3 regions of the Lysinibacillus sp. FSL K6-1151 genome follow, and region 3 is predicted to be linked to each of the others. Evidence: riboswitches for the same ligand, from Rfam matches in the RefSeq annotation. Region 3 holds a riboswitch; each other region holds the start of a gene.
The links. Region 3 has a riboswitch for S-adenosylmethionine ahead of MHI04_RS17775 (methionine ABC transporter ATP-binding protein). Riboswitches for the same ligand answer to the same signal wherever they lie in the genome.
Positions count from the first base shown of each region.

Region 1: another riboswitch for S-adenosylmethionine. It lies ahead of MHI04_RS08205 (YezD family protein); the one in region 3 lies ahead of MHI04_RS17775 (methionine ABC transporter ATP-binding protein).
Region 2: another riboswitch for S-adenosylmethionine. It lies ahead of MHI04_RS02255 (MetQ/NlpA family ABC transporter substrate-binding protein); the one in region 3 lies ahead of MHI04_RS17775 (methionine ABC transporter ATP-binding protein).

Region 1 is NZ_CP152040.1:1,735,066-1,745,887, forward strand. Features, by position in the region: gene MHI04_RS08195 (LysR family transcriptional regulator) at 1-385, shown strand, start outside; gene MHI04_RS08200 (phosphopantothenoylcysteine decarboxylase) at 460-1,134, shown strand; SAM riboswitch class I at 1,345-1,441, shown strand; gene MHI04_RS08205 (YezD family protein) at 1,511-1,666, shown strand; gene MHI04_RS08210 (flavin reductase family protein) at 1,749-2,234, opposite strand; gene MHI04_RS08215 (VOC family protein) at 2,393-3,178, shown strand; gene MHI04_RS08220 (cold-shock protein) at 3,283-3,483, opposite strand; gene MHI04_RS08225 (formate--tetrahydrofolate ligase) at 3,696-5,375, shown strand; gene MHI04_RS08230 (hydantoinase/oxoprolinase family protein) at 5,865-7,901, shown strand; gene MHI04_RS08235 (hydantoinase B/oxoprolinase family protein) at 7,905-9,581, shown strand; gene MHI04_RS08240 (IclR family transcriptional regulator) at 9,593-10,345, shown strand; gene MHI04_RS08245 (OPT/YSL family transporter) at 10,368-10,822, shown strand, end outside.
Region 2 is NZ_CP152040.1:472,118-482,939, reverse strand. Features, by position in the region: gene MHI04_RS02265 (pyridoxal phosphate-dependent aminotransferase) at 1-1,022, shown strand, start outside; gene MHI04_RS02260 (PPC domain-containing DNA-binding protein) at 1,143-1,646, opposite strand; SAM riboswitch class I at 1,769-1,873, shown strand; gene MHI04_RS02255 (MetQ/NlpA family ABC transporter substrate-binding protein) at 1,962-2,792, shown strand; gene MHI04_RS02250 (ATP-binding cassette domain-containing protein) at 2,898-3,923, shown strand; gene MHI04_RS02245 (methionine ABC transporter permease) at 3,916-4,587, shown strand; gene MHI04_RS02240 (enoyl-CoA hydratase-related protein) at 4,601-5,380, shown strand; gene MHI04_RS02235 (alpha-hydroxy acid oxidase) at 5,395-6,555, shown strand; gene MHI04_RS02230 (CoA transferase) at 6,552-7,748, shown strand; gene MHI04_RS02225 (glycine C-acetyltransferase) at 7,882-9,078, opposite strand; gene MHI04_RS02220 (nucleotide kinase) at 9,137-10,213, opposite strand; gene MHI04_RS02215 (YitT family protein) at 10,315-10,822, opposite strand, start outside.
Region 3 is NZ_CP152040.1:3,675,582-3,686,403, reverse strand. Features, by position in the region: gene MHI04_RS17800 (acyl-CoA dehydrogenase family protein) at 1-451, shown strand, start outside; gene MHI04_RS17795 (arsenate reductase family protein) at 683-1,039, shown strand; gene gcvH (glycine cleavage system protein GcvH) at 1,246-1,626, shown strand; gene MHI04_RS17785 (TOPRIM domain-containing protein) at 1,718-2,059, shown strand; gene MHI04_RS17780 (thioredoxin family protein) at 2,074-2,385, shown strand; SAM riboswitch class I at 2,442-2,545, shown strand; gene MHI04_RS17775 (methionine ABC transporter ATP-binding protein) at 2,629-3,657, shown strand; gene MHI04_RS17770 (methionine ABC transporter permease) at 3,647-4,315, shown strand; gene MHI04_RS17765 (MetQ/NlpA family ABC transporter substrate-binding protein) at 4,386-5,234, shown strand; gene MHI04_RS17760 (nucleotide sugar dehydrogenase) at 5,765-7,090, shown strand; gene MHI04_RS17755 (polysaccharide deacetylase family protein) at 7,107-8,537, shown strand; gene MHI04_RS17750 (glycosyltransferase) at 8,534-10,405, shown strand; gene MHI04_RS17745 (polysaccharide deacetylase family protein) at 10,402-10,822, shown strand, end outside.

The DNA of each region.
Region 1 (10,822 bases), 1.9 Mb from region 3:
ATGTATTGTTTCAGATAAAAGCCCTTTATTTCATAAGACAGAAATTGATATTGTTGACCTAGAAGATATGCCTTTTATCATGACTTCCTATAAAGGGACAAATGATGTAAAGGTACTGTTGGAGCAATATCATGTAAAGCCCCATATTCGCTTTGAGCTTTCTGAGGAGGTAGGGATTCTTTCAATGATTTCCCATCATTTGGGCATTAGTATTTTGCCTCAATTGGTCATTCAACATTTACCATCAACGTTAAAAGCAATCCCGCTAAAGCAAGGAGGCTACCGTACCATTGGAATTGCGATGAAGCACCATGCTTCCCCTGTTACCAAGAAATTTGCGGAAATATTAAGTGCTTGGTTAAAAGAGCAAAATAGTACGCTATGATTGTGGCTATTGAAGCACATCCTTACATTACGTTAAAATAGTATTTGTATATATTGTAGAAAATAGGTGAGTGTATGGGGACATTACAAGGCAAAACCGTACTCATTACAAGTGGGGGAACACTTGAAAAATGGGATCGTGTACGAGGGCACACGAATTTATCAAAAGGGACAATGGGCTGTTATTTAGCAGAGGCCGCATTGGCTAAGGGTGCGAATGTAATATATATGCATGGCTACTTTGCACAGCTTCCAGCAAACCACGACAAAATGACATTGGTAAAATTTGAAGGTATTGAGGATTTAGGAGAAAAGGTACGTCATGCGGTTCAGCTACAACAAGTCGATATTGTCATTATGGCTGCTGCTGGCTCCGATTGGGTTATTGACAAGGTCTATGATCAATCCGGTAATTTAATGGAGGAAGCGGGGAAAATGCCTTCTGACGAACCACCTATTATCCATTTTAAAAAGGCACCAAAAGTATTAGGGCAAATCAAGGGCTGGCAACCGAATGTAACGCTAGTAGGCTTTAAGCTAGAAGCTACAAATGATGAGGATTTTTTACTCGCTCGTGCAAGACTGCGTATGGAAGCCGCGCATGCTCAATTTATGGTTGCAAATAGCTCGCAGTCTTTATATGGCGGGGATGAGCCTCATTGGATCGTGCCTGCTGAGGGACAACCAATTAAGGTGATGGGCAAGCAACAGACAGCGCAAACTTTAATGGAATGTTTACATGGGGAATAACGTGATGAACTGTGGAGAAGGTCATACTTCTACACAGTTTTTTTCTTTGCCATTGTGGTTAGATAGACTGACATAGCATACAATACGATAGGATTATGAGTGAATTGTAACAGTGAGGATGCTATTACAAAGTATTCAACTAGGTTTTCTAATATTTTATATTGACATTCGGATAACAGAATTATAGAATTATTTTCAAGAAACGCAGTACTCTTATCAAGAGAGGTGGAGGGACTTGGCCCCATGAAGCCTCGGCAACCGAGAAGATAGGTGCCAAATCCAACAGATGGTGTCTGAGAGATAGGAGGGGCTATCAATCGGTTTGATGCGTTGGCCTCTTTTGTACAACTAGGAGAATAAAGAGGGGGTGTATCGTATGGCTCAATCGGCAAAGGTAGATGATAAAAAATTAGAGGCAATTGCTAAGGCAATTCAAAATCTTGAATTTGGTGAAGTGAATATTACGATTCAAGATGGTGTGATTGTGCAAATTAATAGGCTTGAAAAGCAGAGATTTCCACAGAAGAAATAATGCTCATTTCAGTTGAACGATGTGAAAAGGCCACCAATAAGCATGGTTTCCATTGCTTACAAGTGGCTCTTTTTTATGGAAATTAGCTATAAAAGCTTTTTGGAATTGGACCGATATGACGACGATGATAGAGAAGGGGTTCTTTTTGAGAATTTGTAATGTCTAGCACTTGCCCAATAAAAATAGTATGATCGCCTGCATCTATTTGCTGAAATGATTTACATTGTAAAATAGCTGCTGTATCATGTAAAATCGGTAGCCCAAAAGTAGAAGTAGACCATTTAGCTTGAGCAAAGCGATCCGGGACTTTACTTGCAAATAATGTACATAAATGCTCTTGATTACTCGCTAAAATATTGACAGCGAATTTTTCCGCACCCATAAAGTAAGAATGGAGCTGAGATTTTTTATCAAGTGACCATAAAATAAGTAGTGGGTCAATGGAAACAGATGCAAAAGAATTGACTGTTAAGCCAATTGGATTCGTTTCATGACATGCTGTCACAACCGTTACACCTGTAGGATAGTTACCTAATGCCAATTTAAAAGCAGCTACTTGATCTGTCATTCAAATCACCTCTTTATAGTTAGTCATAAATTAGTTAACGGAGTTAGTAGGTAAATTGCACTTTTTTTCATACCATATAGTAACTCCTTTTCTTAAGTAAATTTTAAATCAATTAAACATCCAGGTAAAGCTAATGGGGGAAAGAAAGGGGAATTGCCATGACTTTATATTTTGATCATCTGGTACATCAAGTAGAATCACCAGAAAATATAAAGGTTTTCTTCAATAAACGAAATGTCCGTACAGTGAACGGTGGTCAACACACGATGTGGGGGACTTATAATACGCTAAGCTATTTTGGCTTAAGCTATATTGAACAAATCGCTATTTATGATCGTGATTTATTTGAGCAAGCGGCTCTGTACCCTTATTCCCTACATTATACGTTTAAACGTGATCGTGAGCGCCAAGGATTTTCACGAATTGCCTTGCGCACCAAAAATATTGAAGACGAGGGTCAACGATTGCGTGCATTGGGCTTTGAAGTATATGGTCCCGATGCTTGTAGCCGAACAATACCAGATGGCACGACACTAGAATGGAAGCTATTGCATTTTGGCATGCCCAACCTTTCATTGGATTTTCCATTCTTAATTGAATGGGCAGATGAAGATGAGGAACGTTTGGCACAATTAAAAGCTAGTGGTGCAATCGATGAAAACCAAGCCATCACAATGGAATCTATTCAGTTTTTTGTCAAGGATGTGGAGGAGACGGTTCAGCTTTGGCAAAAGGTATTACAGCTACCCGATTCCGAGCAGCATGAGCAATTTGTGTCACTACAGCTACCAAATATGCGCTTGGATTTTTATGAGGAGACGGCAGCATCTGCCATGACGTTAGGGCATTTAAAAGAAGGACCCATCGGTGTAACATTGAAAGATCCACACCGAACAAAGGAAACATTAGTTTGTCCAGGTGCTTTTTATTGGATTAATAGATAAATTAAAAATCCACTTCAATTGTTGAAGTGGATTTTTATGTGCAAACATGTCAAAAAGCGGATTGAGCACTATTCATCTACCTCATCCACTTTCAATTTTGGAGCTTATAATTTTACAACATTTGATGCCTGGGGTCCTCGATTGCCTTCCACAACATCAAATGACACCTTCTGACCTTCTTCAAGTGTACGGAAGCCTTCCTCCTGGATGCCCGTAAAATGTACAAATACATCTTCTCCATCATCACATTCAATAAAGCCATAACCCTTTTCATTATTGAACCACTTTACGATCCCCTGTTGCATAAGCATTCGCCTCCAATGCGCTTGAATGTAAAATAAAGTTAACTAAGTTGTGCTATCATTGAGAAAATGTGAAAAATTGCATTTTCTCTTAGAACATACATGAATTGAACAAAGATGTCAATTGATTGTCGAAATGCTTGTGTATCTGGCTTTCTTTTTTTTCACAATTAAGACTATAATGGAAATGAACAACATAGAAAGTAGGATGCCAAATGACAACGAAAAATCAACCATTATCAGATTTAGAAATCGCTAGTCAAGCAGTAATCAAACCGATTACGGAAATTGCCAATGCTGCGGGTATTCCAGAGGATGCTCTTGAGCAGTATGGACGCTACAAAGCAAAAATTGATCCTTTAAAAATTACAGCGCAGGGTGAGGACGCAAAGGTTGTGCTAGTTTCAGCTATTAGTCCAACACCAGCAGGTGAAGGGAAGTCGACGGTTACTGTAGGACTAGCAGATGCTCTTCATCAATTAAATAAGAAAGTAATGGTCGCTTTACGGGAACCGTCATTGGGTCCAGTTATGGGCGTAAAAGGCGGGGCAACTGGCGGCGGCTACGCACAGGTTGTACCAATGGAGGATATTAATTTACATTTCACTGGTGACCTTCATGCGATTACAACAGCCAACAACGCTTTATCCGCATTCATTGATAATCATATCCATCAAGGAAATGCATTAAACATTGATCCACGACGCATTATTTGGAAGCGTGTGATGGACTTAAATGATCGTGCCCTTCGTAAAGTGGTTGTGGGATTAGGTGGCCCTGTTCAGGGCATGCCGCGCGAGGACGGCTTTGATATTACAGTGGCCTCCGAAATTATGGCGGTGTTCTGTTTAGCGACAAGTATTGAGGATTTACGTGAACGCATAGCTAGCATTGTGGTTGGCTATACATTTGAGCGTGAGCCTGTCTTTGTACGTGATTTACAAGTAGAAGGTGCCTTAACATTATTATTGAAAGATGCCTTCAAGCCAAACTTAGTTCAAACATTAGAAGGAACACCAGCTATTATACATGGTGGTCCATTTGCTAATATTGCCCACGGCTGTAATTCCATTATGGCGACACAAACTGCTCGCAAGCTAGCGGACATTGTCGTAACAGAAGCGGGCTTTGGCTCCGATTTAGGTGCTGAAAAATTTATGAATATTAAAGCACGTAAAGCGGGCTTTAAACCAAGTGCAGTCGTTATCGTAGCAACGATTCGTGCCTTAAAAATGCATGGTGGTGTACCGAAAACGGCACTTGTTGACGAAAATGTGAATGCCCTGCTACAAGGAATTGAAAACTTAGCTAAGCATGTTGATACGGTACGTACATTTGGTGTTGAACCGATTATTGCGTTAAATCGTTTTATTACAGACTCAGAGGCGGAGCTAGAGGCTGTTCTGAACTGGTGTCAGGAAAATCAAGTTCGTATTTCCCGTACAAATGTCTGGGAAGAGGGCGGGAAAGGCGGATTAGCGCTAGCTGAACAAGTATTAGCTGTGCTTGAAGAAGAAAACAACTTCTCTCCTTTATATGATGTAACGGAGTCCATTGAAGAAAAAGTGCGTACGATTGTGCAAAAGGTATATGGCGGAAAAGATGTACAATTTACAGATCAAGCCAAAAAACAAATTGCTCAAATCGAAAAATTCGGCTGGGACTCTCTGCCAGTTTGTATGGCGAAAACACAGTATTCTTTATCCGACCAACCAAGTTTACTCGGTCGACCAGAAGGCTTTACGATCACAATTCGTGAAGTTATTCCAAAGCTTGGTGCAGGCTTCCTAGTTTGTCTGACAGGCGATATTATGACCATGCCAGGACTACCTAAAACTCCAGCTGCCCTTCGCATGAATGTCGATAATGAAGGCCATGCGGTAGGATTATTCTAATATCTTCTTTAAAGCTGCCCAACTTAAATGGGCAGCTTTTTTTAATGGATAAAGGGGAAAACTTGGTTCCTAGATGATCTCTGCATAATTTGGAAGAGAACTACTATTTATTTTCCGCACGACTCATCGTCTATCTATAATTCAGGCATGGCATAAATGTGAAATTTTAGTTGATTTCTTCATCCGCTGCATGATTGAAAATTCATAAAAGTTAATTTTTTAAAAAAATTTTAAGATTCTAGTGAAAACTAGGATCTTTTTTATGTTCCAAAAAATCATGAGAACTTTCCTTATATAAATGTGTTTGGTATTTTTTATCAATAGTTCTCTGATTTTGGAAAGATAGAGCGGATTTTTACAACGCAGATTAATTGTCAAATGAATTTTTATTTAAAAAATACATTGAATTTTCTTTTTCTTTTAAATATAATTTACTTAATTCTAATTCGGAACACTGTTCCGATAATAGGAACATGGAGGGATGCAGTCTTGAAAATCGCAACAGATATTGGCGGTACTTTTACCGACTTAGTTTTCACAGATGAAAAAGGAAATCTTCATTTTGATAAGGGACATACAACACCTGGTCACTTTGAGGATGGCATATTAAATGTATTAGGACGACATGTTACAGAAGAATCTCTGATTGAATCATTTATTCATGGTTCAACGGTTATTATCAATACATTAACGGAAAGAAAAGGGGGCGTAGTTGGGTTAATTACAACTAAAGGCTTCCGTGACGTCATAGAAATTGCACGTGGGAATCGACCGGACTTATATAACTTTAAATATAAAAAGCCACAACCATTTGTAGAACGTTACTTACGACAGGAAATGGATGAACGCATCGATTTTAAAGGAAATATTATGAAAGCGCTTAACACCGAAGAAGTCGATGAAATCGTTCGTAAATTTAAAAAATTGGGTGTTGAGGCGATTGCCATTTCATTCATTCACGGCTATAAAAACCCTATTCATGAACAACAGCTAAAAGAGGAAATTTTAAAAATTTGGCCTGAGGTGTATATCACACTTTCAAGTGAAACCATTAAAGAATATCGTGAGTATGAAAGAACGAATACAACGGTGTTGAATTCTTATGTAAAGCCGATTGCCCATGCCTATTTAAAAAGCTTAAAAGAAAAATTAAGTACGATCGGTATTACAGACCATTTAAAAATTATGCAATCAAATGGTGGGACGACAAGCTTTGATAAAGCAATGGAGCTACCGATCAATTTAGTGGAATCTGGTCCTGTTGCGGGGATGTTTGGGGCAGCCAAATTAGGGCAGCTACTCAATGAATCGAATATTATTGCGTTCGATGTTGGTGGGACGACGGCAAAATGCTCCCTTATTACAGATGGCAAAGTAAATGTGACAACAGATTACTATATCGAAAGAAATGAAAAATTTGCGGGTTATCCAATTAAAACGCCTGTAGTGGATATTGTTGAAATCGGTAATGGCGGTGGCTCCATCGCACGTGTAGATCCATTTGGCTCGTTAAAGGTTGGTCCAGATTCTGCTGGTGCAAACCCAGGGCCAGTGGCATATGGCTTAGGCAATACACAGCCGACGATTACCGATGCAAATGTGTATTTAGGAAGATTATCATTAGAAAACTTTGATAATCCAGTATCCATTGACAAAGTAGAGGAGGCTCTTGTGGAAGCCATTGCGAAACCGTTTAATGTAACGGCAGAAGAAGCGGCTCAAGGTATTTTAGATATTGCGAACTCTAATATGTTAAATGCACTGAAGTTGATTTCGATTCGTAAAGGCTATGATCCAGAAGACTTCACAATGGTAGCATTCGGTGGTGGTGGCCCACTACATGCGATTAACCTAGCAGAAGAATTAGGTATGAAAAAAGTGATTATTCCATATGGTTCTTCCGTCTTTTCAGCATTAGGTATGATGATGACAGAATACCGACAAGATTATATTCAAACAAGTTTAATGGGCTTTGATGCCAACCATCTTGCGGCAATTCAAGAAAATATTGATCAGGCGATTGCCAATGCCTATGCGGATGCCCCTTTATCAAAGGATCATTATTATTTTGAGATTAATTATGATTTACGATACAAAGGACAAGAGCATGCAGTGAAATTGAACGCATCGACTAGCACGATTACAGAAGAGGGGCTACGCGAATTAGCGGAGGCTTTCCATGTTAAACATAAACAAGAGTTTTCATTTGATTTACCAGCTACGCCCATTGAGTTAGTCAATTTACATCTTACAATCTACGGAAAAGATGAGGCAGTTCAGTTTAAGGAACTAGACTTCTCACAGGTCGACGCTTCCACATGTATCAAAGCACAGCGTAATTTATATGTGAAGGGAACAGGTTGGGTAGAGGTCAATGTCTACGATCAACAAAAGCTCGTACCAGGTTATGTCATTGCAGGTCCTGCTATTGTGGAAAATCCAACATCTACGGTCGTAATCAATGACAAGCAATCCATTGAAATTGATAAATATGGCAATTTGATTGTAGAGATGGAGGGGAAATAAAACATGAAAAAAGACGTTTTTGCAGTAGAAATTATTCAAGATTCATTGCTAGCCATAGGGGACGAAATGTTTGTGGCTCTAGCACGTTCATCCATGAGCCCAGTTATTTATGAAGTATTAGACTACGCTTGTGGTTTAACGGATGCCAAAGGTAATTTAATTAGCCAAGGGAATGGTGTCACAAGCTTTATTGGGATGCTAAGTCCAATGGTGCAACGTGTTATTGAAAAATTCGATAATGGAAAGTTGCATGAAGGCGATGTCATTATTATTAACGACCCATATGTTGGGGGTGGATCGCATTTATCGGATGTGGGCTTAGTATTACCGATTTTTTATAAAGGTGAAATTATTGCTTACTCTGCCAATAAAGCACACTGGACAGAGGTAGGGGGGATGGACCCAGGTTCGTTTACAAGTAATTCTAATGAAATCTATCAGGAAGGTTTACAGCTACCGGGTGTCAAACTTTATCATAAAGGGGAGTTGAACGAGGCGGTCTATGAAATTATAGCAACGAACGTTCGTTTACCAGAGCTTTCAATTGGCGATATGTTTGCACAAGTGGCAGCCTTAAAAACAGGTGAAAAACGCATTGCAGAGCTTTGTCAGAAGTTTGGTGCTGAATCGGTGAAATTGTCCATTCAAAGATTATTGGACAAGGGGGAGAAAATTGTAGAGCTTGAGCTTCAACATTTACCAAAAGGTGGATTTTATGCGGAAGACTTTATTGAAGGGGATCCATTAAAGGGCGGACCCTATCCAATTAAAGTGAAAGTAACGATTAGTGATGAAGAATTTATTTGTGATTTTAGAGGCTCGCATCCTGCGGTCAATGTGCCAGTGAACTGTTCACAATTTGGTTTAATGGCAAGTGTGCGCGTTATGTTCTTAGCTTTACTTGGCGATATTGATGTAATTAACGAGGGTGTCTTTAAACGCTTAACGATTATCACAGATGAAAATTCGATTGTTTCCGCTAAACGTCCACATCCTGTATCCATGAACTTTGAGGCGCGTATTGGGGCTGCGGATTTAATTTGGAAAGCTCTTGCACCGCATTTGCCAGAAAGATTATCGGCAGGGCATTTACAGTCCGTTTGTACATTTATCTTAACAGGTAAAAACCCTGAAAATGATGAGTCGTTCCTAATTGTTGAACCATCTGTTGGTGGTTGGGGAGCAGCAAATGATGAGGATGGTCAAAGTGGGCAATACTGCATGGGAGATGGTGAAACCTATAACCTTCCTGTGGAAATTGCAGAAACAAAATACGGTATTCAAATTGACGAATATAGTTTAAACTGCGATGGTGCTGGTGTCGGTCAATTTAGGGGTGGCTTAGGTGTACGTCGTGTCTATACAGTCAATCATGATGGTCAAAAGGTTTCTGTGAACCTAGGCAGACATCAATTTGCGCCATTCGGTTTAAATGGTGGTGGGGAAGGCTCTCACAACTATTTAATCGTTCATAAAAAGGATGGAACGAAGGTTGGACCAGTAGGTGTACTTGCCAATTATGAATTGCAAAAAGGAGACCGTATTGAGCTTGTTACAGCAACTGGCGGTGGTTACGGCAATCCATTAGAAAGAAGCACGGAAGCCATTGAACGTGATTTATTAAATGAATATATTTCTGAAGAAGTGGCGAGAAAGCAATACGCTTATCAAAACGCTTAAGGGAGAAATAAATGACTGTCAAGACATTAAAAAACTCATTGGATATACTAGAATGCTTTGCTACGACAGAAAACGCATTAGGTGTTCGTGAAATTTCACGCATGATGAAGTTGCCGACAAGTGTTGTGCAAAGAACCATTAATACATTTACAGAAGCGGGTTATTTAATACAGGATGAATACACTAAAAAATATAAATTAGGTTACAAAATGTACCTTTTTTATGATGTGCTATCGAATTCAAAAGACCCACACTCGACCATTTATGAATTAATGCAAAATCTTGCTAGTGAAATGAATGAATCAGTATTTCTTACTTATATGGACAATGAATATGGTGTCACAACAAAAATAGCCGAAAGCAATAAAAATGTAAAGTATGCGGTGTCTTTAGGAACGAAGACACCCCTTTACATCGGTGCCTCCTGTAAGGTGATGTTTGCCTATTTAGAGGAGAACAGACAGCTCGAATTAATAGCCTTCTTTCAAGAGGAACAATCGAAAGAAGAACATAAGTCCTACCTTGAATCATTAAAGGGAGAGCTGCAGCAAATCCGTCGCAACAACTGGTGTGGAACGGTTGGGGAGTATAATGAACATGCATTTGGCATTAGTGTACCATTATTTAACTATAAAAAAGAAATCATCGCATCTCTTACAATTTCTGGTTTGGTATATGATTTAAATGATCAAAGGGAGAAATATATGCTTGAACAGTTAGTGAAAGTAGCTCAGCAAATACAATCACACATTTCAAAACTATAACAACAATAGGGGAGCTGTCACTATGAATAATAAAGTATTACATCCTAGGGCTTTAGAGCCTGTAACGTTACTAATGATTGTCTTAACATCTGTCGTTGGGGCTATTATTGGGATTCAACTGATTACAACTTTAGGGATTTCTGCTAATACATCGATCGTTGGGGCAATATTTGCGATGATTCTCGGAAGAATACCAATAGGAAAGCTCATTGCATTCAAATCCGTGCACAGACAAAATATTATTCAAACGGCGATTTCATCTGCTACATTTAGTGCAGCAAGTAGCTTAATGCTGCCAATCGGTATTCCATACGTTTTAGGTTATGAAAATTTAGTTTTACCATTATTTATCGGTGTTATTTTAGCGATGTTTGTTGATGCTTTATTATTATATAAATTTTTTGATACAAAGATTTTCCCGGCAGCAGGTACTTGGCCACCAGGGATTGCAACTGCTGAAGCTATTAAAGCTGGCGA
Region 2 (10,822 bases), 1.4 Mb from region 3:
AAGCATTACAGGAGGCGGCTGAAAATCCACAAAATCACAAATATTCACCATTTCGCGGTATCACTGAATTACGCCAAGCAGCTGCCGACTATTATAAACGTGAATATAATGTGAATCTAAATCCTGACACAGAGGTAGCGATTCTTGGCGGGACAAAAATTGGTCTCGTTGAGCTACCTTTAGCCGTATTAAATCCAGGTGATACGATGCTCTTACCAGACCCTGGCTATCCAGATTACTTATCAGGTGTCGTATTAGGTGATGTCCATTTTGAAGTGATGCCACTTTTAGCTGCAAATGATTTCTTACCTAATTATCATGCATTACCTGATGAAGTGAAAGAGAAGGCGAAGCTACTTTACCTAAATTACCCAAACAACCCTACAGGTGGTACAGCAACACTTGCATTTTTTGAAGAGACCGTTCGCTTTGCGAAGGAACACAATATTATCGTATCACATGATTTTGCTTATGGGGCAATAGGATTTGACGGTAATAAACCTATTAGCTTCCTACAAGCTGAGGGGGCAAAAGAAGTAGGAATTGAAATGTATACACTCTCCAAAACTTATAATATGGCAGGCTGGCGTATAGGCTTCGCTGTCGGTAATGCCGACATTATTGCTGCCATTAATCTAATTCAGGATCATCTGTTTTGTAGTCAATTCCCTGCTATTCAACAAGCAGCAGCAACGGCACTTACAGCTTCCCAAGAATGTGTGGATGAACTGCGAGCTACCTATGAAGGTCGCCGCAATGTACTCATTGAAGAAGCTCAAAGAATTGGTTGGCATGTAACGGCTCCAAAAGGCTCCTTCTTCGCATGGCTCCCTGTACCATTCGGCTATACTAGCGAGCAGTTTGCCGATTTATTATTGGAAAAGGCTGATATCGCTGTAGCAGCAGGCAATGGCTTCGGCCGATATGGCGAAGGCTATATCCGTGTTGGTTTACTTGTTAGCGAGGAACGCTTACGTGAAGCAATCCATAGAATCGAACAATTACAATTATTCAACCCTTAACCATGACATGAGGCTGGGACAAAAGTAAAAATGTTAGACCGATTATAAGCTCGGTCTAACATTTTTTAATTCAGGAAGGAACATGCAGCTTAGTGAAAAGAAAAAGTTAGTACATTTTCGCTATTTTTCAATTTTCCTTGGCTGCTGTAAACCGTGTTCTAATGGATAAAATTGAACATGGCCTGTTTCTTCATCAAATTTCCGAAAGTGCTGGATGCCTTGAACCTCAGCTAGCACTATGTCAGCCGTAATGACAGGGTTCCCCCTCTTCATTAAATGCCCCCCTGACACAACGCCCCATTGATCACTCATAGAACCATGGAAATGTGTTTCATATCCCCCATCGCGCTTACATACTACGCCAGAGCCTTGGATCAATTCAAGTGGCCCTTCTTTTTTTATGACATCGCTAAAACTTACGTTAATCTGAGATGTTTCATCAGGTACTAAATAAACAAAGCTACTCTTTTGAAGGCTACCTATACAGCTAACAATTGTTGCTGACTCAATATGGTTCTCCTCACAAAGTGCCTCCATTCCTTCAATAATGTCTGTACCCATTAGCAATCGAGCACTTACAACCTTGCCAAATGAACCTATACCATAATTAACTCTTACAGACATTGCTATCCCTCTTTCATGACGAAATATTATAATAATATAAAAAATTTTAAAAATATTTATTGACTTACTATAACCTATAAATTATATTAGTTCTATCGGAATTACAAAAAAATATGATAAATCTCTTATCAAGAGTAGCTGAGGGACTGGCCCTATGAAGCTCGGCAACCTCCTTTTAGAAGGAAGGTGCTAAATCCTGCAAACGATTATCGTTTGATAGATAAGAGAGGACATTTTTTCATGAGCCTCTCTTAGTTTGTAAGAGAGTTTTTTTATTTTCAAAAACCGATAAAAACAATCTTGGAGGTAGTTTTCATGAAAAAGAAAAATAAATTTTTAGTAGGTTTAGCAAGTCTTACATTAGCAGCAGCTCTAGCAGGTTGTGGCTCTAAAGAAGAGAGTAAAGGTCAAGCTGAAGCAATTAATGAAAATAAAATCGTCGTAGGTGTCACATCTGGTCCACACGAACAAATCGCAGAAGTTGCAGCGAAAGTAGCCAAAGAAAATGGGCTAGAAGTAGAGCTTAAATCATTTTCTGATTATGTTTTACCTAATACATCTTTATCTGAAGGTGATCTTGATGCAAATAGCTATCAACACGAGCCTTTCCTCGATACGTTTAATAAAGATCATGATACAGATTTAGTAACAGTAGGCAAAACGATTTTAAATCCAATGGGTATTTACTCTGAAAAATATAAATCCTTTGAGGACATTCCAGATGGTGCAACGTTTGGTTTACCAAATGATCCAACAAATGGTGCTCGTGCCCTCTTTGTTTTACAGGAAGCAGGCTATATAAAATTAAAAGATGGGGCAGATTTAACAGCCTCTATCCGTGATGTAGAAGAAAACAAAAAGAATTTAAAATTCATCGAATTAGAGGCAGCTCAAATTCCTAAGCAGCTTAGTGAAGTAGATGTAGCAGCTATTAATACAAACTTCGCATTGGAAGCTGGCATTAATCCTAAAGATGACGCTATTCTTTTAGAATCTACTGACTCTCCATATGTGAACTATATTGTGGTACGTGCAGAAAATGAAAATGACCCAACAATTAAAAAGTTCGTTGAGGCTTACCAATCTGATGAAGTACGTCAATTCATTGAAGAAGAATTCAAAGGTTCAGTAATCCCTAGCTGGTAATACATTCAGGAAGCTTCTAGTAGCTGAAGAATCTGCCGAAATTCCTCTATGGAAAACGAGCAGATTCTTGCTTTTTAGGAGCTTGAGAAAGGAGCAATCAATCGGATGATTCAATTACAAAATATCTCAAAAGAATATAAGACGAAAAAAGACATCATTAAGGCTGTAGATGGAATCAATCTCCATGTAAAAAAAGGACAAATTCATGGTGTGATTGGCTATAGTGGTGCAGGTAAAAGTACACTCATTCGTTGCGTCAATCTACTAGAGCGACCTACAGCTGGAAAAGTGTTAATCGACAATGTGGACATTACTGCCCTTTCTCTTCATGAATTACGGCAAACACGCCAAAAAATCGGGATGATTTTCCAACATTTTAATCTATTAAAAACGGCAACCGTTTACCATAATATTGCTGTTCCTTTAAAGCTACTTGGCTATAACGAGAAAGAGGTAAAAAACCGTGTGGCTAAATATGCTGAAATTGTTGGATTAACAGACAAACTAGACAGCTACCCTAACCAACTTTCAGGTGGGCAAAAGCAACGTGTTGCTATTGCACGTGCCTTGGCACAGGAACCAGAGGTTCTACTTAGTGACGAAGCAACAAGTGCACTCGACCCTGAAACAACCGAAGCCATTCTTGAATTGTTGTTAAAAATTAACCGTGAATTAGGCATTACGATCCTGCTGATTACACATGAGATGAATGTCATTCAGAAAATATGTGATGAGGTTTCTGTTCTTGAGTCCGGAAAAGTGGTGGAATTTGGTACGGCTATTGAACTTTTTGCTAAACCGAAGCATCCTACAACGAGAAAGTTTTTAAATACGATTTCACAACGTAATTTATCCCCTTCCCTGATCGAGCAGTTAAATGTTTCAGGCAGTGTCATTCGTTTAACCTTCCTAGGTGAAAGTACTGGTAAGCCATTACTAGCAGAAGTTACGAAAGTGTATGATGTACAACCAAATATTTTAACGGCAAATATTATTGAATTAAAAAACGGCATTGTTGGTAACATTGTGGTGCATTTACATGGAGAACTTCACATTGTCCAAAAGGCACTCACATATTTTACGGAAAATGGCGTCGCGGTGGAAGAATTAGGAGGCGAATTCAATGAGTAGTATTCAAAGCTTTTTTACAGATTGGTCAGATGTAATTGGCAAATCAATTATCGAAACATTTCAAATGGTCGGAATTTCTTTATTGTTTTCCATTCTCATTGGGATTCCATTGGGGCTATTAATCGTATTAACACGACCAGGTCAATCCTTTGACAATAAATTTTTATATCAATTTTTTAATTTAGTCATCAATATTATACGTTCTGTTCCATTCATCATTTTATTATTCTTCATCCTACCTTTTACTAAGCTGATCGTCGGCACAACAATTGGGGTTAAAGGTGTTATCGTTCCGCTAGTTGTCTATACAGCTCCTTATATTGCTCGACTGATGGAATCTGCGCTATTAGAGGTGGATTCGGGAGTGGTAGAAGCCTACACAGCCATGGGTATTAAACGTCGCCATATTATTTGGCATGTGCTATTACGTGAAGCTCGTCCATCTATTATTTTAGGCTTAACAATTGCCACAATTGGTTTAATCGGTGCTACGGCTATGGCAGGAATGGTTGGTGCTGGAGGTTTGGGTGACCTCGCCTATCGTTATGGTCATTTACGCTATGAGGTCGATGTTATGTATGCAACTGTCTTTATCTTAATCATTCTTGTGCAAAGCATTCAATCCATCGGCAACCGCTTCGCTGCGAAATTGAAAAAGGATTAAGAGGAGAATGACAATGACAACTGAAATTTATGTAGAGAAAAATGGTTATATTGCAACGTTAGTGTTAAACCGACCTGATAAACGGAATTCCTTATCAAAGGCGATGTTTCAGAACATAGTAGAGCAACTTGAGCAGCTACGTGTAGATTCTTCTATTAAGCTCTTAATTGTCCGTGGCGTTAATGAAGTAGCCTTTTCATCTGGTGCCGATATTAGCGAGTTTTTAGATATTCGTTATGCCGCGGACAATGCCAAAGCCTATAATGATTTGGCTCTAAAGGCGATTGATACCCTCTATAAATTTCCTCACCCGACGATTGCTATGATTCAGGGTTTAGCCATTGGTGGTGGCTTAGAACTAGCCAACGCATGTGATTTTAGAATGGCGACACCAAAGAGTAAGCTTGGCATCACAGCGGCGAATATTGGTATTGTCTATAATCTTGAAAGTACAAAGCGTCTCATCAATCTTGTTGGTGTTGCCAAGGCGAAAGAGATTTTATACACAGCCAACATTTTTACAGCACAAGATGGAAAAAACATCGGTTTAATCACAGCCTTACATGAGCCAGAGGATATTGAAAGTGCCACGCTGCATTTTGCTGAACATCTATTAAGTAAATCCTCCATTGCAAACGCAGGCATCAAAAAAATGATCCAAGCAATTGTAGATGGTGAAAACGAAGAAAGCGATGAGCTGGCACAGATCGTTCTTAATTCATTTAGTTCAGATGATTATAACGAAGGTATTCAAGCCTTCTTAAACAAAAGAAAGCCTATTTTCAATAAATAAGTGAGGTAGTAACGATGACAAACATAACTGATGGTGATCTACTCTTAAAAAATATTACTGCACAAGCCCCCTTCCCCATTTGCTTTGCAGATTTAGAAAAGGCCGTAGCGGAAAAAATCGAAGCTGGACCTTTTGGCTATATCCGTTCAGGTGCTGGTGGTGAACAAACACTGCGCAATAATCGTGCAGCTTTCGAAAAGTATTCTATAGTTCCTCGCTTTTTAAAGGATGTTTCAAATGTTCAAACATCGATTAATTTGTTTGGTAAAACATACCCAACTCCATTGCTCTTTGCTCCCGTCGGCATGAACGGAATGGTTCATGATGAAGGTGAGCTTGCTGTAGTACGTGCTGCCGAGCATTTAAACATGCCCTATATTCAAAGCACCGTTTCCACTTATGCACTTGAAGAAGTTGCTCAAGCTGCTCCTTCTGCAACAAAATGGTTTCAATTATATTGGTCTACTAATGAAGAAATCGCTTTTAGTATGGTGGCACGAGCGGAGGCAGCCGGATTTGAAGCGATTGTCTTAACTGTCGATACAGTAATGCTTGGTTGGCGTGAAGAAGATGTCCGCAATCAATTTTCACCATTGAAGCTAGGCTATGCACGAGGCAATTATATGAATGATCCCGTTTTTACAGCCACTTTACCTGATGATTCATTCGAGTCCTACGTACAAGGTGTCTTGCAAAATGTCTTCCACCCAACACTTAATTGGAAGCATGTTCGAGAATTAAAAAAGCGTACAAACCTTCCTATACTATTGAAGGGAATTTTACATCCTGAAGATGCGAAGCTAGCTATCGACAATGGTATTGATGGCATTATTGTATCAAACCACGGTGGCCGTCAATTAGATGGTGTTATTGGTTCACTTGATGCACTTCCTGCTATTGCGAAAGTTGTGAATGGACAAATTCCTATTATTTTAGATAGTGGTGTCTATCGTGGCATGGATGCTTTAAAAGCACTTGCTTTAGGAGCGGATGCCGTTGCAATCGGACGCCCTTTCGTCTATGGGCTAGCCCTTGAAGGACAACAGGGCGTCGAAAAGGTGATGACCAATCTTTATGATGAATTAAAGGTTTCCATCGCTTTAGCAGGTGCAACCTCTATCAAAGGATTACGCAACATCACATTAGTCAAACACGATGGGACTGTGGTTAAATGAAACAAGCATTACAAGGATTAAGAGTTGTTGATTTATCGCAAGTATTAGCTGGTCCTTATTGCACGATGGTCTTAGCAGATATGGGTGCAGAGGTTATCAAAATTGAGAAGTATCCAAATGGAGACGATACCCGTACAATGGGTCCTTTTATAAATGAAGAAAGCCATATGTATATGATGGTCAATCGCAATAAGAAAGGGGTTTGTATTAATTTAAAAACGCCAGAGGGATTAGCTTTATTTAAAGAACTTATCCAATCTGTTGATGTCCTTGTGGAAAACTATCGACCAGGTGTCACAAAAAAGCTTGGTATTGATTATGACACATTAAAAGCTATCAATCCTGGTCTTATTTATTGCTCTATTTCAGGCTATGGACAAACGGGTCCGTATAGTCAAAAGGGTGGCTATGATATTATGGCACAGGGTCTGAATGGTTTAATGCATATGACGGGTGAAGCGGATGGTCGACCTGTAAAAGTCGGCTTTGCCGTGAATGATATTGCTGCTGCTCAAACAGCATTACAATCTATTTTAATGGCCTATATTTATAAGCTGCGTAGTGGCGAGGGGCAATATATTGATGTTTCCTTAGTGGAATCAGGTCTAGCATGGACTGTATGGGAGGCCGCTGCTTACTTTGGACATGGCGAACTACCGGAGCGGACTGGAACAGCACATCGGGTATCCGCCCCCTATCAAGGTTTCAAAACGCAGGACGACTATATTTTAATAGGTGCTGGCAATCAAAAGCTATGGGAGATTTTTGCAACAAAAGTTATCAACCGACCTGATTGGTTAGACAATCCCCTCTTTGCTACCAACTATTCACGTGCCCAACATGTGAAAGTACTGGAGGCAGAAATTGAGAGCGAATTAATCAAGCATCAAGCTACTTACTGGCTAGCGCTATTGGATGAACACGGCGTACCCTCTAGCCCAATCTATTCCTACGATCAAACATTAAATGATCCACATATTCTAGAGCGTGGCATGGTCTTGTCCTATGAGCACCCAACTGCAGGACCGATGCGTACATTAGGCTTCCCAGCCAAGTTCTCACAAACACCAGGTCACCTAACAAGTGCAGCTCCTACTTTAGGACAACATAATGAGGAGATTTTACAGGCTTTGAATATCTCCGCTGAAGACATTCAGCAATTAAGAACAGCCAAAATTATAGGTTCGAAATAAAGCTATCGACTACTTTCAGGTGGCTATCGATCAGTTATGAGCTGCTATCGACTATTTTTTCACTTTTATCCACCACTTTCAACTTTCTATCACACAAAAAGGCTTCCCCATCCATGAGGAAGCCTTTTTCTTATTAAATAACGCCTAATTCACGACCAACTTTTTCGTAAATCGCAATCGCATCATCCAGCATTTCTTTTGTATGTGCCGCTGTTGGCATATTACGAACACGTCCTGTACCTTTTGGCACAGTTGGGAAAACAATTGATTTTGCATAAACGCCTTCTTCAAAAAGACGTTTTGAAAATTCCTGTGTCAGCTTTTCATCCCCAATGATACAAGGCGTAATCGGTGTTTCAGATGCACCGATATTAAAGCCAAGCTTCTCCAGTCCAGCTTTTAAATAGTTGCCATTATCCCAAAGCTTATCGTGCAGCTCTGTTGAATCAATCAGCATTTGTACAGCTGCTGTAATGGCTGCTACATCACCAGGTGGTAGAGCTGTTGAGAATAGGAATGGACGAGAGCGAACTTTCAGCCAATCAATTAAATTTTTCTTACCTGCTACATAGCCACCCACAACACCAATAGCTTTTGATAGTGTACCAATTTGGAAGTCAATTTCTTTTTCTAATCCAAAATGCTTCACAGTTCCTTTGCCTTTACCTGTTACACCTGAACCATGTGCATCATCGACATACGTAATTAAATCAAACTCTTTAGCAATTTCCACAATCTCAGGTAATTTAGCAATATCACCATCCATTGAGAATACACCATCTGTTATGACCATGATTTTATTGTATAATCCTGATTCTTTAGCTGCTTTTGCCTTAGCACGTAGATCATCCATATCGGAGTGATTAAACGCAATGATTTTCGCCTTTGATAAACGACAACCATCAATAATAGAGGCATGGTTTAATTGATCAGATAGAATCGCATCATTTTTATCCATTACAGCTGAAATGGCTGCCATATTACAATTAAAGCCAGATTGATAAGAAATAGCCGCTTCTGTTCCTTTAAATTCAGCAAGCTTTTCTTCTAATTTAACGTGCAAATCAAGTGTCCCGTTGATTGTACGAACAGCACCTGCACCAACACCGTATTTATCAATTGTCTCTTTGGCAATACGCTTTAATTCTTCATTTGTTGCTAAGCCAAGATAGTTGTTAGAGGATAAGTTAACAAGATTTTTGCCACGGACTTGAATAATCGGGCCATTAGCTCCCTCTACTGGATCAATTTCATTGTATAAGCCTTGTTCATGTAAGGCTTGTAGGTTTTCATCTAAAAATGCATTCAATACTTTTGACAAGCGTATCATCCTTTCCTAGGAAAACTGTTCTAGCTCCTAGTTTAGCACATGCAAGCCATTAGCTACATTACTTTGTTAATCTTTCGAATAATGGCGCTGTTTTTTCACGCCATAAGGATGCGGATAGACAATTATCCACTAGACGGCGGATTGTATATTCGGCTTCAGCATAACGCTTTGAATGACCCATTGCATCCTGGATAGCTTCTTTGTAGTGTGCTCGAACTGCCTCAATTGCTGTTTCTGCCTCCTCTGAAAGTGCACAATGTTGCCCAATATCAAAAATTTTGTCCCCTAATCTACCATCCTGTGGATCAAAGACATGGGGCTCTGTGCTATCAAAGATACAGAAATTAAGCTCTGGAATAATGACCATATCCACTGAACCTGCATCTAAACCACACCATATAATTTGTGCATCAAGACCTCTAGCATTGGCCTCATCCGCTAAACCCTTCATTAATGAAGACTTACCTGTACCAGGCTTACCTTTAATCATGAAGCGAGTCGTTATACTTTTTGTAATACTTTCAACTGTATTTTCCGCACCTCTAGGCGTTAGTGTTCCAAGTAAACGATGTGTCCGTATACCCGTTTTATTTAAAACAATTGACTGGAACACTTCTGTCTTTAAATTTTCCACTTGTTCATTTAATGCCTGCCAGTTCATACAGCTTTGCGTGATAATCTCCCAGTCATCATGAAGCTTGATTGCCTGATCCAGCTTTGCAATACATTTTTCACGCCAAGTTGCACGCTCCTGCATCGCCTCAGCAAGCTGCTCCCCAACCTTTTCAAGCTGTACTTCCTCTAAACAATCATAAAAGGACATGACGCGATGCTTTGTACCGAGTAAAGTTGGCTCGATATTCCATTCAGAGGCCCATACAAAAAGTCTGTTACAGCCCTTTACATAAACGGCCTCAACTACTTCCTCTAATAAAGCATGCTTAAACCATTCGACTGCAAAGCCCTGCTTCACATAAAAATACCCTAGCTCTTTTAACAGCTCTGATCCTTTAAATGTGGGGGCACCTTGCAAAAAGTAAACAAGCTCCGCCTCTTCTATCATCTCTTTATATAAATGTTTCACACCTTGCCCAGTCAATGCGTGTCCAAAATAATACGTTACATTTCCATTCAAATGTCGTTCCTCCTTTAGCTTCTGCCCTGCATTATATGAAAGAACGCTAAAAAAGATGAAAAGCTACTTCTATCTTTTACAGATCTAAGTAGCTTCATCGTTTAATAGAATGGCTTCATTCCTTCTATATGCCCAATACATTTCATTAATATTTTACGACAATACGGTAATGAATATTGCACAATATAGCCTGAGGTTAGAGCGATTAATACCGTCCCTACGCCAACTGGTCCTCCTAAAAGCCAGCCAACAATGGTCACCAGAACTTCGATGCCCATTCTGGCTGTTTTAATCGAGCCACCAAACTTTTCAACAAGTATCATCATTAAAGTATCTCGTGGACCTGCACCCATATTCGGTGCAATATACATCCCACAGCCAAAACTTAAAACAAATAAACCAATGATAAAATATGTAATCTGCAAGCCATAAACATCAGTAGATGGCAGCACCAAATTAAATACATCAATGAAGGAGCCGATGAGCAGCATGTTCAGCCAAGTGCCTATCTTTGGCCATTCACGTAACACAATCGATGTTGAAGCAACTATAAAGAGCCCTGTTATAATAGACCATGTCCCAATACTTAACCCAAAATTTTGAAATAAC
Region 3 (10,822 bases):
GCCAGAAGACATCGGTACAGAGCCACTAGCACAAGAAAAATATTTAGTGAAAAATGCTAAGAAGATTGCTGTATTAGCTGCAGGCTTAGCAGCACAACGCTTTGGTGCGAAGCTTGATCAGGAGCAAGAGGTATTAGTGAATATTGCTAATATCGCTAACCAATTATTTGCAATGGAGTCAGCTGTCTTACGTACAGAAAAGGCAATTGCTCGTGATGGCGCTGAAAAAGCACAGCAGAAATTGCTATACACGCAAATCTTCTGCCAAGAAGCATTCACAGAAATCGAAAAAGAAGCAAAAGACACAATTCTTGCTTCAGCAGATGGCGATGCAGCACGTATGACATTATCTGCACTTCGTAAATTAACACGCAATAATCCTTATAACTTAATTGCGAAGAAACGTGAAGCTTCTGTTAAACTAATCGAAGCTGAAAAATATATTGTTTAATAGCATACTCTTTCACTTAGCTATCTGTAAGAGGATAGCTAGGTTTTTTTATGAGAGATGGATAGAAGCGTGAAACTGACGGATAGAACAGCTAGATTGACGGATAAAATGGAGAAAGTGATGAATAGAACAGCAAAACGGATGGATAGGCTTACGAAAATGAGAGAAGTTCCACCATTCGAAACAATTATGATGGTATACTACAGAAAAAGACAGTAGAGGAGCATTTTAATGACGATTCAATTTATCCATTATCCGAAATGTACGACATGTAAAAAAGCACAAAAGTGGTTAAATGATCATGAGGTTTCCTATGAAGAGGTACACATTGTAGAGCAATCGCCAACAAAGGATGAAATAAAAGCCATTTGGCAAGCCAGTGGACTGCCTTTGAAGAAATTTTTTAATACATCGGGTATGAAATATCGTGAGCTTGGTTTAAAGGACAAGCTAGCGGAAATGACTGAAGATGAGCAGCTGGAGCTACTTGCTTCTGATGGGATGTTAATCAAACGTCCAATCGTAACGGATGGCCAAAAAGTAACGCTAGGGTTTAAAGAATCAGATTTTGAGCAAACTTGGAAATAGCCGTATTTAAACAGGATCGAACGACTCTTCTAACCGAGATAAAGTCACCGGCAGATGTCACAAATTTTTAACAGAGATGTATTTCAAGTAACTTGAAAAAATTGTGGACTGCAATTAAGCTCGCACGTAATTGAATCTTGTTTTTATAGGAGAAGTATGGCACACTGAAAGTGAATATATTACATATTTATGGAGGGGTTTTTTGCATGAGCACACCTAAAGACTTACGTTATTCTGAAGAACATGAATGGGTAAAAACAGAAGATGGAAAAGTACGTATTGGTATTACTCACTTCGCACAATCTGAATTAGGAGATATCGTTTTCGTTGAGCTTCCACAAGTTGGCGACGAAATCAAAACAGATGATCCATTCGGTAGCGTAGAATCAGTTAAAACTGTTTCTGAATTGTATGCACCAATCTCAGGTACTGTAGTTGAAGTAAATGCAGATTTAGAAGATAGCCCAGAATTCGTTAATGAATCACCATATGAAAAAGCATGGATGATCGTTGTGGAGCCTGCTGATGCATCAGAAGTTGAAAAACTAATGACAGCAGAGCAATACGAAGAAATGATCGCTGAATAAGACAAGCTATAATCGAAAAACGTCGGAAACTACCGGCGTTTTTTGTTATATAATGACTTATAAGTGGGTATGTCTAAATGGAGGTGGCGTAATGTTCGAGGGAAAATGCTTAATAGTAGAAGGACGCTCAGATAAGCTACAAATTGAGCCAATTTTAAATGAGAATGTTACAATACTATGTACGAATGGTACAATTGGTGTGCATCAATTAGAAGAGCTGCTCGATCCCTATGAGAGCTGTGAGCTATTTACTTTTTTTGATGCAGATACTTCAGGCGATAAGCTGCGTGCATTAATGGACAGACATTATCCAGAGGCAGAGCATTTACGTACAATGCCAACCTATAAGGAAGTAGAGACGACACCAAGAAAAGTGTTAGCGATGATATTACTGCGTGCACATTTTTCAATCCATAATGAATATATTTTGTAAGGTTGCGTGAGGAAATGGAAGAATGGTCAAAAGAGCAGTGGGAAACGGCTAAACAGTCGGGACAGAAAGCTGCATTTTATTTATATACACCGATGTGTGGAACGTGTGCAGTGGCATCTAAAATGATGGCCATTATTGAACAATTACTGCCACAGCTACCAATAGGTAAAGCGAATATAAATTTTTTAGAGCATGTTGCTGTTGAGCATCAAATTGAAAGTGTTCCGTGTTTACTTGTTAGTGATGGCGGAAAAGTGACAGATAAGATTTATGCTTTTCAATCCGTACCATTTTTATACGAATTGTTAAAAAAATCAATTGACTGAACTTTACTAGCGTGGTAAAGTATCAAATATATTACTAAAACATTAAATATATCGAACTCTTATAAAGAGTGGCGGAGGGAAGTGCCCTATGAAGCCCGGCAACCATCACAAAGTGAAAAGGTGCCAAATCACTCAAAGATTTTTCTTTGAAAGATGAGAGAACGGTTTAACGTTATTATACGTGACCCCTTCTACTTGTCTGTGAGTGAAGGGGTTTTCTATATGAGAAAAGGAGTATTCGCTATGATCCAGCTTCAAAATATTACGAAGAAGTACAAAACAGCAAATGGCGAATTAACGGCAGTCAAAGACGTCAACCTTACCATCAATAAAGGTGAAATTTTTGGCATTATCGGCTATAGTGGCGCTGGTAAGAGTACCATGATTCGTTTATTAAACGGTTTAGAGAAACCGACAACAGGAACAGTAACGGTGAACAGTCAAGAGTTTTCATCGATTAAAGGGCAAAAGCTTAGAGCAGCTAGACAAAAGGTAAGTATGATTTTCCAACATTTCAATTTACTTTGGTCTAGAACAGTTGCCGAAAATATTGCATTTCCACTAGAAATAGCAGGTGTTTCAAAGGCTCAACGTGAAGCACGAGTGAAGGAATTAATTGCACTTGTTGGTCTAGAGGGACGTGACAGGGCATATCCATCCCAGCTTTCTGGTGGACAAAAGCAGCGTGTAGGGATTGCCCGTGCATTAGCGAATAATCCAGAGGTTTTACTATGTGATGAGGCGACTTCCGCACTCGATCCTGAAACGACGGATGCCATTCTTGATTTACTCGTTGATATCAATGAACGTTTAGGCCTAACAATCGTTTTGATTACCCATGAAATGCATGTCATCCGCAAAATTTGTCATCGTGTAGCGGTCATGGAGGCAGGCGAAATAGTGGAACGTGGTGAGGTATTGCAAGTTTTCCAAGCACCACAAGCGGCTATTACTAAAAAATTCGTATCTCAGATTACAGATACAAAGGAAACACAGGATACGGTGGCACAAATCAAAACAAATTATCCAACTGGACAACTTGTCAAACTGATTTTTGTTGGTGAAAAGACCGAGCAGCCGGTTATCTCACATCTTGTGAAACAATTTGATGTAGAAGTAAGCATTGTTCATGGTAATATTTCGCAAACGAAAAACGGTGCATACGGTACACTGATTGTGCAAATTGATGGCTCGAAAACAAATGTGGCTGAAGCCCTTCGTTATTTAAATACAGTCGAAGTACAAACGGAGGTGATCGCAAATGCTAACTAATCTTTTTCCAAACGTAGACTGGGAAAATATGTGGCAAGCTATGTATGAAACATTGTACATGACGGCAATTTCTACAGTTGTCACATTTATTCTTGGGTTAGTCATTGGGATCGTTCTATTTTTAACAAGCCCTAATCAGCTATGGGCTAATAAAATGGTTAACTTTTTAACGGGTTCAATCGTTAATATTTTCCGCTCCATCCCATTTATCGTGTTAATTATTTTATTAATTCCATTTACGAAATTCTTACTTGGTACGATTCGGGGAGCAAATGCGGCATTACCTGCTCTAATTATTGGTGCAGCCCCGTTCTACGCTCGTATGGTATTGATTGCGTTACGTGAAATAGATAAAGGTGTCATTGAAGCAGCCCGTTCAATGGGGGCAAAAACATCCACAATTATTTGGAAAGTACTGATCCCTGAATCTTTACCAGCACTAATTTCAGGAATTACTGTAACGGCTGTTGCCCTCGTTGGTTATACTGCAATGGCAGGGATTATCGGTGCAGGTGGTCTTGGTAACTTAGCTTTCCTAGACGGCTTCCAACGAAACCGCCAAGATGTGACATTAATGGCAACTATTCTGATCTTAGTAGTTGTATTTATCATTCAATGGATTGGTGATCTCATAACGGTGAAGATCGATAAACGTTAGTAAGACTAAAAGAGGTTATTCCGGTTCTAACCGCTAACATATTTGAAACAAATAAAAGGGAGTGTCATAAATGAAAAAGTTATTAGCAGGATTATTTTTATCTATACTTGTACTAGCATTAGCAGCTTGTGGTACAGATAAAAAGGAAGATGCCAATTCAGCATCTGATCAAACAGATAGTAAAGACAATGTAACATTAAAAGTAGGTGCTTCTAATACACCACACGCAGTCATCCTAGATAAAGCAAAACCAATTTTAGCTAAAGAAGGCATCGACCTTGAAATTGAAACTTATACAGATTATGTTCTTCCAAACCAAGATCTAGATTCAAAAACACTTGATGCAAACTATTTCCAACATATTCCATACTTGGAGCTACAAATTAAAGATAATGGCTATGATTTCGTGAATGCTGGTGGCGTTCATATTGAACCAATCGGTATTTACTCAAAAAAATATAAAACTTTAGAAGATCTGCCTGAAGGCGCAACAATCTTACTTTCTAACTCAGTATCAGACCACGGTCGTATGCTATCATTACTGGAAGCTAAAGGCTTAATTAAATTAAAAGAAGGTATTGATAAAACGGCAGCAGAAATAAAGGATATTGAAGAAAATCCTAAAAATTTTAAATTCGATGCGAATACTGCACCAGAAATGCTTGTACAAATGTATGAAAATGATGAGGGCGATGCAGTACTTATCAACTCTAACTTTGCGATCGATAATGGTTTAAATCCAATCGAAGATGCTATTTCTCTTGAAGACAAAGAATCTCCATATGTGAATATCATCGCAGTACGTGCAGGCGACGAAACAAGACCAGAAATTAAAAAATTATTAGAAGTATTAACTTCTAAAGAAATCCAAGACTTCATTTTAGAAGAATGGAAAGGTGCAGTAGTACCAGTACAATAATTCAAAGGGTAAGTGAGTGATCTAACTCGCTTACTTTTTTAATAGCCCCCTCAAGTATCGCTTATTAATGGTACTTGAGGGGGTTATTTTTATTGCAATTATTAAAAAGTTGATTTATCAACTATTAACATCAATCAGTGTTGTTTTTAATCAAATTATTTTAGAGTTAGAAAGTAATTCTGAAATTATTTGTTAAATAGGATGAACATTATTGCACAAATATTATTAAATTACATAAAATGTAGGTGTTTATGATTATATTTTATAATTGTTTAGAAATTGTTTAGTTATAATTAGTACTATATAAATGTTGATGAAGTTTTTTTGAGTTAAATTTATTTTTTTAATCTATTTTGACTAGAAAAATCATACGTAAGTATGTAGCGATGAAAGGAGTCTGTACAGTACGATGATGAGAAGTGACAAATTACTTTGCAGAATGCTTGCCATGAATAACTATGGTCAAACGAAGCTGTAACGAAAAGAACGATGACAATGGACTACTAGATTAGATAAAGGAGTAATTTTTTATGACAATTGAAACGACATCATTAAGCAAAGCTTTATCAAAAAAAATCCACACAAAAAAAGCTACAATTGGGGTTATTGGACTTGGCTATGTAGGGTTACCATTTGCAGTGGAAATGGTTCAAAGTGGGTTTCAGGTAATAGGCTTTGATAAAAACCAAGATAAAATCATGCAGTTACAAAATGGTCATAGTTATATCGCTGATCTACCTAAAGAAAATATACAGCAAATGCTAAAGAGTAATCAATTTGAGCCAACGAATGATTTTTCTAAGCTTTCACAAGTGGATGTCGTTATGATTTGTGTGCCTACACCTACTACTGCAGAAGGAACTCCCGATATTTCATATATAAAAGAAGCAACACATACCATCGGACAATATATCAAGACGAATGGGTTAGTTATTCTTGAAAGCACAACGTATCCTGGGACAACAGAAGAAATTGTCCAGCCTATTTTAGAAAACTATGGTTTTGTGATTGGTCAAAATTTATTTTTAGCCTATTCACCAGAACGTGTGGATCCAGGAAATATCAACTTTTCCGTATCAAATACGCCTAAAGTGGTTGGTGGAATAACTGCAGCATGCTTAGAAGTATCAAAGATCTTTTATGAAACAGTCATTCATACCAATGTTTGTCCTGTTTCAAGCCCAAGAGTGGCTGAGATGGAGAAATTGCTGGAAAATACATTTCGTCAAATTAATATTGCCCTTGTCAACGAGTTAAGTCAGATTTGCTACAAAATGGATATCGATATTTGGGAAGTCATTCATGCAGCTTCTACAAAGCCATATGGTTTTATGCCATTTACACCTGGACCAGGAGTAGGAGGGCATTGTATTCCAGTCGATCCTAAATACTTATTGTGGGCAGGACAACAACACGGGATCTCGGCAACGCTAATTGAAGCGGCAGATAAAGTCAATGATTCCATGCCTCATTTTGTGGTGAACAGATTAGAAAACTACTTACGTCTACAAAGTAAAGAGCTGTGTAAGGCAAACATTGTTGTCATTGGCGTTACTTATAAGCCCAATATAAATGATTCACGTGAATCTCCAGCACTTCGTGTTATTCAACAACTACTAGATAATCAGTGTCAGTTAAAGATTATCGATCCTTTTATTGAAACCTTTTCTGTAGAGCAAGCTCTTGTCAAGACGGACCTACTAACAGTAGAAATAATCCAACAGGCAGACGCAGTATTAATTTTAACGAATCATTCAGATATTGATTACTCTTTAATTGACCAACAGGCTTCTTTAATTTTTGATACACGAAATACCCATTTTCTGTTTAAAAATAAAAATTATTACAAATTATAAGGAGAATTCATGGGAAATGAAACAACTTAAACTATGTGGTCTGCTCATTCTACTGTTGTTAGCAGGCTGTCAATCTGCTCCTAAAGAAACGATTCACCCAGTTGATTCTACCATAGACGTCAAAAAATCTGATGGTACTATGAGTGACTTAATCAGTCATGCCAATATAGTTGTGCCAAAGGTTGCCTTAACATTTAATGGCTTCGCAGATAATGAAACGATGGAGTTACTACTGACAAAATTAGATGAATCGAATATGAAAGCAACCTTTTTTCTAGAGGGGATGCGTGTTGCTCAGGAGCCAGAGCTTGTTAAAGAAATATTAAAAAGGGGACATGAGGTGCAAAATGGTACATTGACATTTCCAGATGTATCAACTTTAGATTATGACCAAACGTATGAAGAAATCGTTTTAACCAATCAAATTTTTAAAGAGCATTTAGGTTATACACCACAATTTGTTCGCAGTCGCTCAGGTGATGTTACCGATAATATGCGCTTAGCAGCAGCAGCACTAAATATGAAGGCCGTTATTGGATTATCTATTAATCCACTTGATCGAAAAATGCAAAGTGCTCAGGAATTGATCGACTATATCGGCCAATATATTGATAGGGGCTCTATTATTCATCTCAACACATACATTAACCCTGCTATTATGGATGCCATTCCTTTATTAGCCCAATTAGCGAATGAACGGGAGTATACCTTTACTACTTTAAGTGATTTATTAGATGAGCGCTATTTAACAAAGTCTGTAGAAGAGATAGCTGGTTATGATGCTGTTAGCCCCAATTTAAATTATGAGCAGGTCAAGCCGAATTTATATTATCGGAAAGAGACGACTAAAAAGGAGATTGCGATTACTTTTGATGACTGGGCACATGAAAAAAGAGTAAAAGAAGTGTTGGATATTTTACGTAAATATGAAATCAAAAGCACCTTTTTCTTGATCGGTAGTGGCGTGGAGAAAAATCCACAATTAGCAAAGATGATTGTAGAGGAAGGTCATGAGGTAGCTAGTCACTCCTATTACCATCTAGATGTTACGAAAATGACACCCGAAGATTTACAGGACGATTTAGTAAAAGCACATAGGGCTTTGACCTATGCGCTACAAGAGCCACCTCTACTCTATTTTAGACCAGCACAAGGCATAATGGATGAGCGAACAGCCAAAATCATCACTGCTGCGGGCATTAAAACGATTGCTATGTATGATATAGCTTCTTTTGATTGGAATTTAGAGTATACAGCACAAGACATTTATGATCGAGTGATGTCTAGGGTCGGGCCAGGAAAGGTCATTGTCATGCACATTTTAGATGGAACTAATACGGTAGAAGCACTGCCACTCATCATTGAAAAGCTGCAACAAGATGGTTACAGCTTTAGTAAAATGTCGACTTGGATTGAAGAAGATTCAAATAGGGATGTGAATGAATGATGAAAACGAAAAAAGAGGTTTTAACCATACCACGCTCTGATCGTCGGATTTTATCAAATATTCCTGATCCCGAAAATGTACGGAGCCTTGTCAATCGGCGTGGCGCATCCTACCAGAAAGATGAAATTGATCCTGCCGATGTGAATGAAATTTATCGGCTCCAACAACTAAGCTTGCGCTATGAAACTCATTTTGAGGTGCAAATTAAACGAGCACGACGTCAAGTGAGTTCAGACAAATACTATGCGGAGGATATTTCAGTAACAGGTATCCTTGTTTACACGAATCAGCCCCATCATTTACTCATCGATGAAATTTTAACAATGAATTTTACAATACCAGGTGGAGCGATGCCTGAGGGCTATGAAGCTAAAGTAAAGTTAAAGGCTAAGGTTAAACGTTTTTTTACGAAAGAGATAGATGGACAAATCCGGTATTACGTTGCCTGTGAATTTTTACAGCCTTTGAATGAATATATGACAAAAAAACGTTGGGGCATTTCTATTTTTATGGCCAGTTTATTTTTATTGGTTGTATCACTTATTGTCATGTTAATGCGAGCCGAAAGTGTGATTTACTTTAGGTTTAATAAATTTTTATATTTATATAGTATTATTGCGGCTACGTTTCTACTAAGTAGATATATATTTGGTATTTTCTATAAGAATGTACCAATCAATCCGAAGTTTGAACCAGGTGTATCGATTATTATCCCCGTGTTTAATGAGGAAGAATGGATTCATCGCACAATTTCAAGCTGTATCAATCAATATTATCCAGTAGATAAATTAGAAGTCATTGTTGTGGATGATTGTTCAACAGATCGTACGGAAGAAAAGGCAAAGGACATGATTGACCTTATTCATCAAGAGGGCCAGCGTTTTAGGACAAATGATCGCTTACAGTTTTATAAGCTGCCACAAAATGGAGGGAAACGGGAAGCGTTAGTAGCTGGTGTTCATCAAGCAAAGCATGATTTAGTTGTTTTTGTGGATTCAGATAGCTTTTTAGAGCCACATGCAATCCGCAATTTAGTACAGCCATTTCAAGATCCTAAAATGGGCGGTGTAGCTGGCCGAACTGAGGTTGAAAATAAATTTACGAATGCTCTAACGAAATTACAAACGGTCCGTTATTATATCGCCTTCCGCATTATGAAAGCGGCTGAATCATGGTTTGATACGGTTACTTGCTTATCTGGGCCATTAGCATGTTATCGAAAAGAGCTTATTTTAAAAAATGAAAAGGCCTGGCTCAATCAAAAATTTCTTGGTCAGCCAGCGACATTTGGTGATGATCGCAGTATGACTAACTATATTTTGAAAACGCATCGAACAGGTTATCAGGACAATGCCATTTGCTCAACGATCGTACCCTCTGACACAAAAGTTTTTTTATCACAGCAAATGAGATGGAAACGCTCTTGGCTAAGAGAATCATTACGAGCATTTTTATTTATGTGGAAAAAAGAACCGTTTATGTTCCTTTTCTTCATTATTGGTTTAATTGTGCCGATTGCTGCACCAATTGTCGTTGTTTATAACTTAATTTATGTACCACTGATGTATGGTATTTTTCCAACCACTTTTTTAATTGGCTTACTACTAATGGCCATGCTAATGAGTTTGGCTCATTTATTCTTTAGAAAAAGTAAATTATGGGGATTTGGCTTTATCTTTGTTCTCTATTATGAATTTATTTTGCTTTGGCAGATGCCAGTTGCTTGGGTGACGTTTTGGAAATCTACATGGGGGACAAGGGAGACACCTCAGGACATTCTCGCGAAAGAAAAGAAAATGGAAAAGCAAAAATTACGAAAATCCCGATTTTCGATGTTAAAAATTAGAAAAATGGGTGAGAAGGAATGAATGAGAGAAATATAGAACTCCAGCCAGCAAAAAAAAATCGTCGAAAAATCATCCGTTCAATCGTGCAATTAATCATTGTAGTTTTGTTAGCTGTTATTTTAATAAAAGCTGTATTTTTAACAGAGAAACGAACAGCTGAAACGGTACCATTAAACAATAAAGAGGGCTTTATTGCCCTTTCCTATTTCGGTGTGAGTAGAAATGATTCACCTAAATATGTGTCCAAAAAGAATTTAGAAGAACAATTAACATTGCTAGAAAAGCAAGGTTATCAAACCATTACGCAACAGGATATTTTAGATTTTTATCAAAAAGATAAACCATTGCCAGAAAAAGCATTGTATTTATCGTTTGAGGATGGACGAACAGACTCCAGTATTTTTGCTCAAAATATTATGGAAAAATTAAATTATAAGG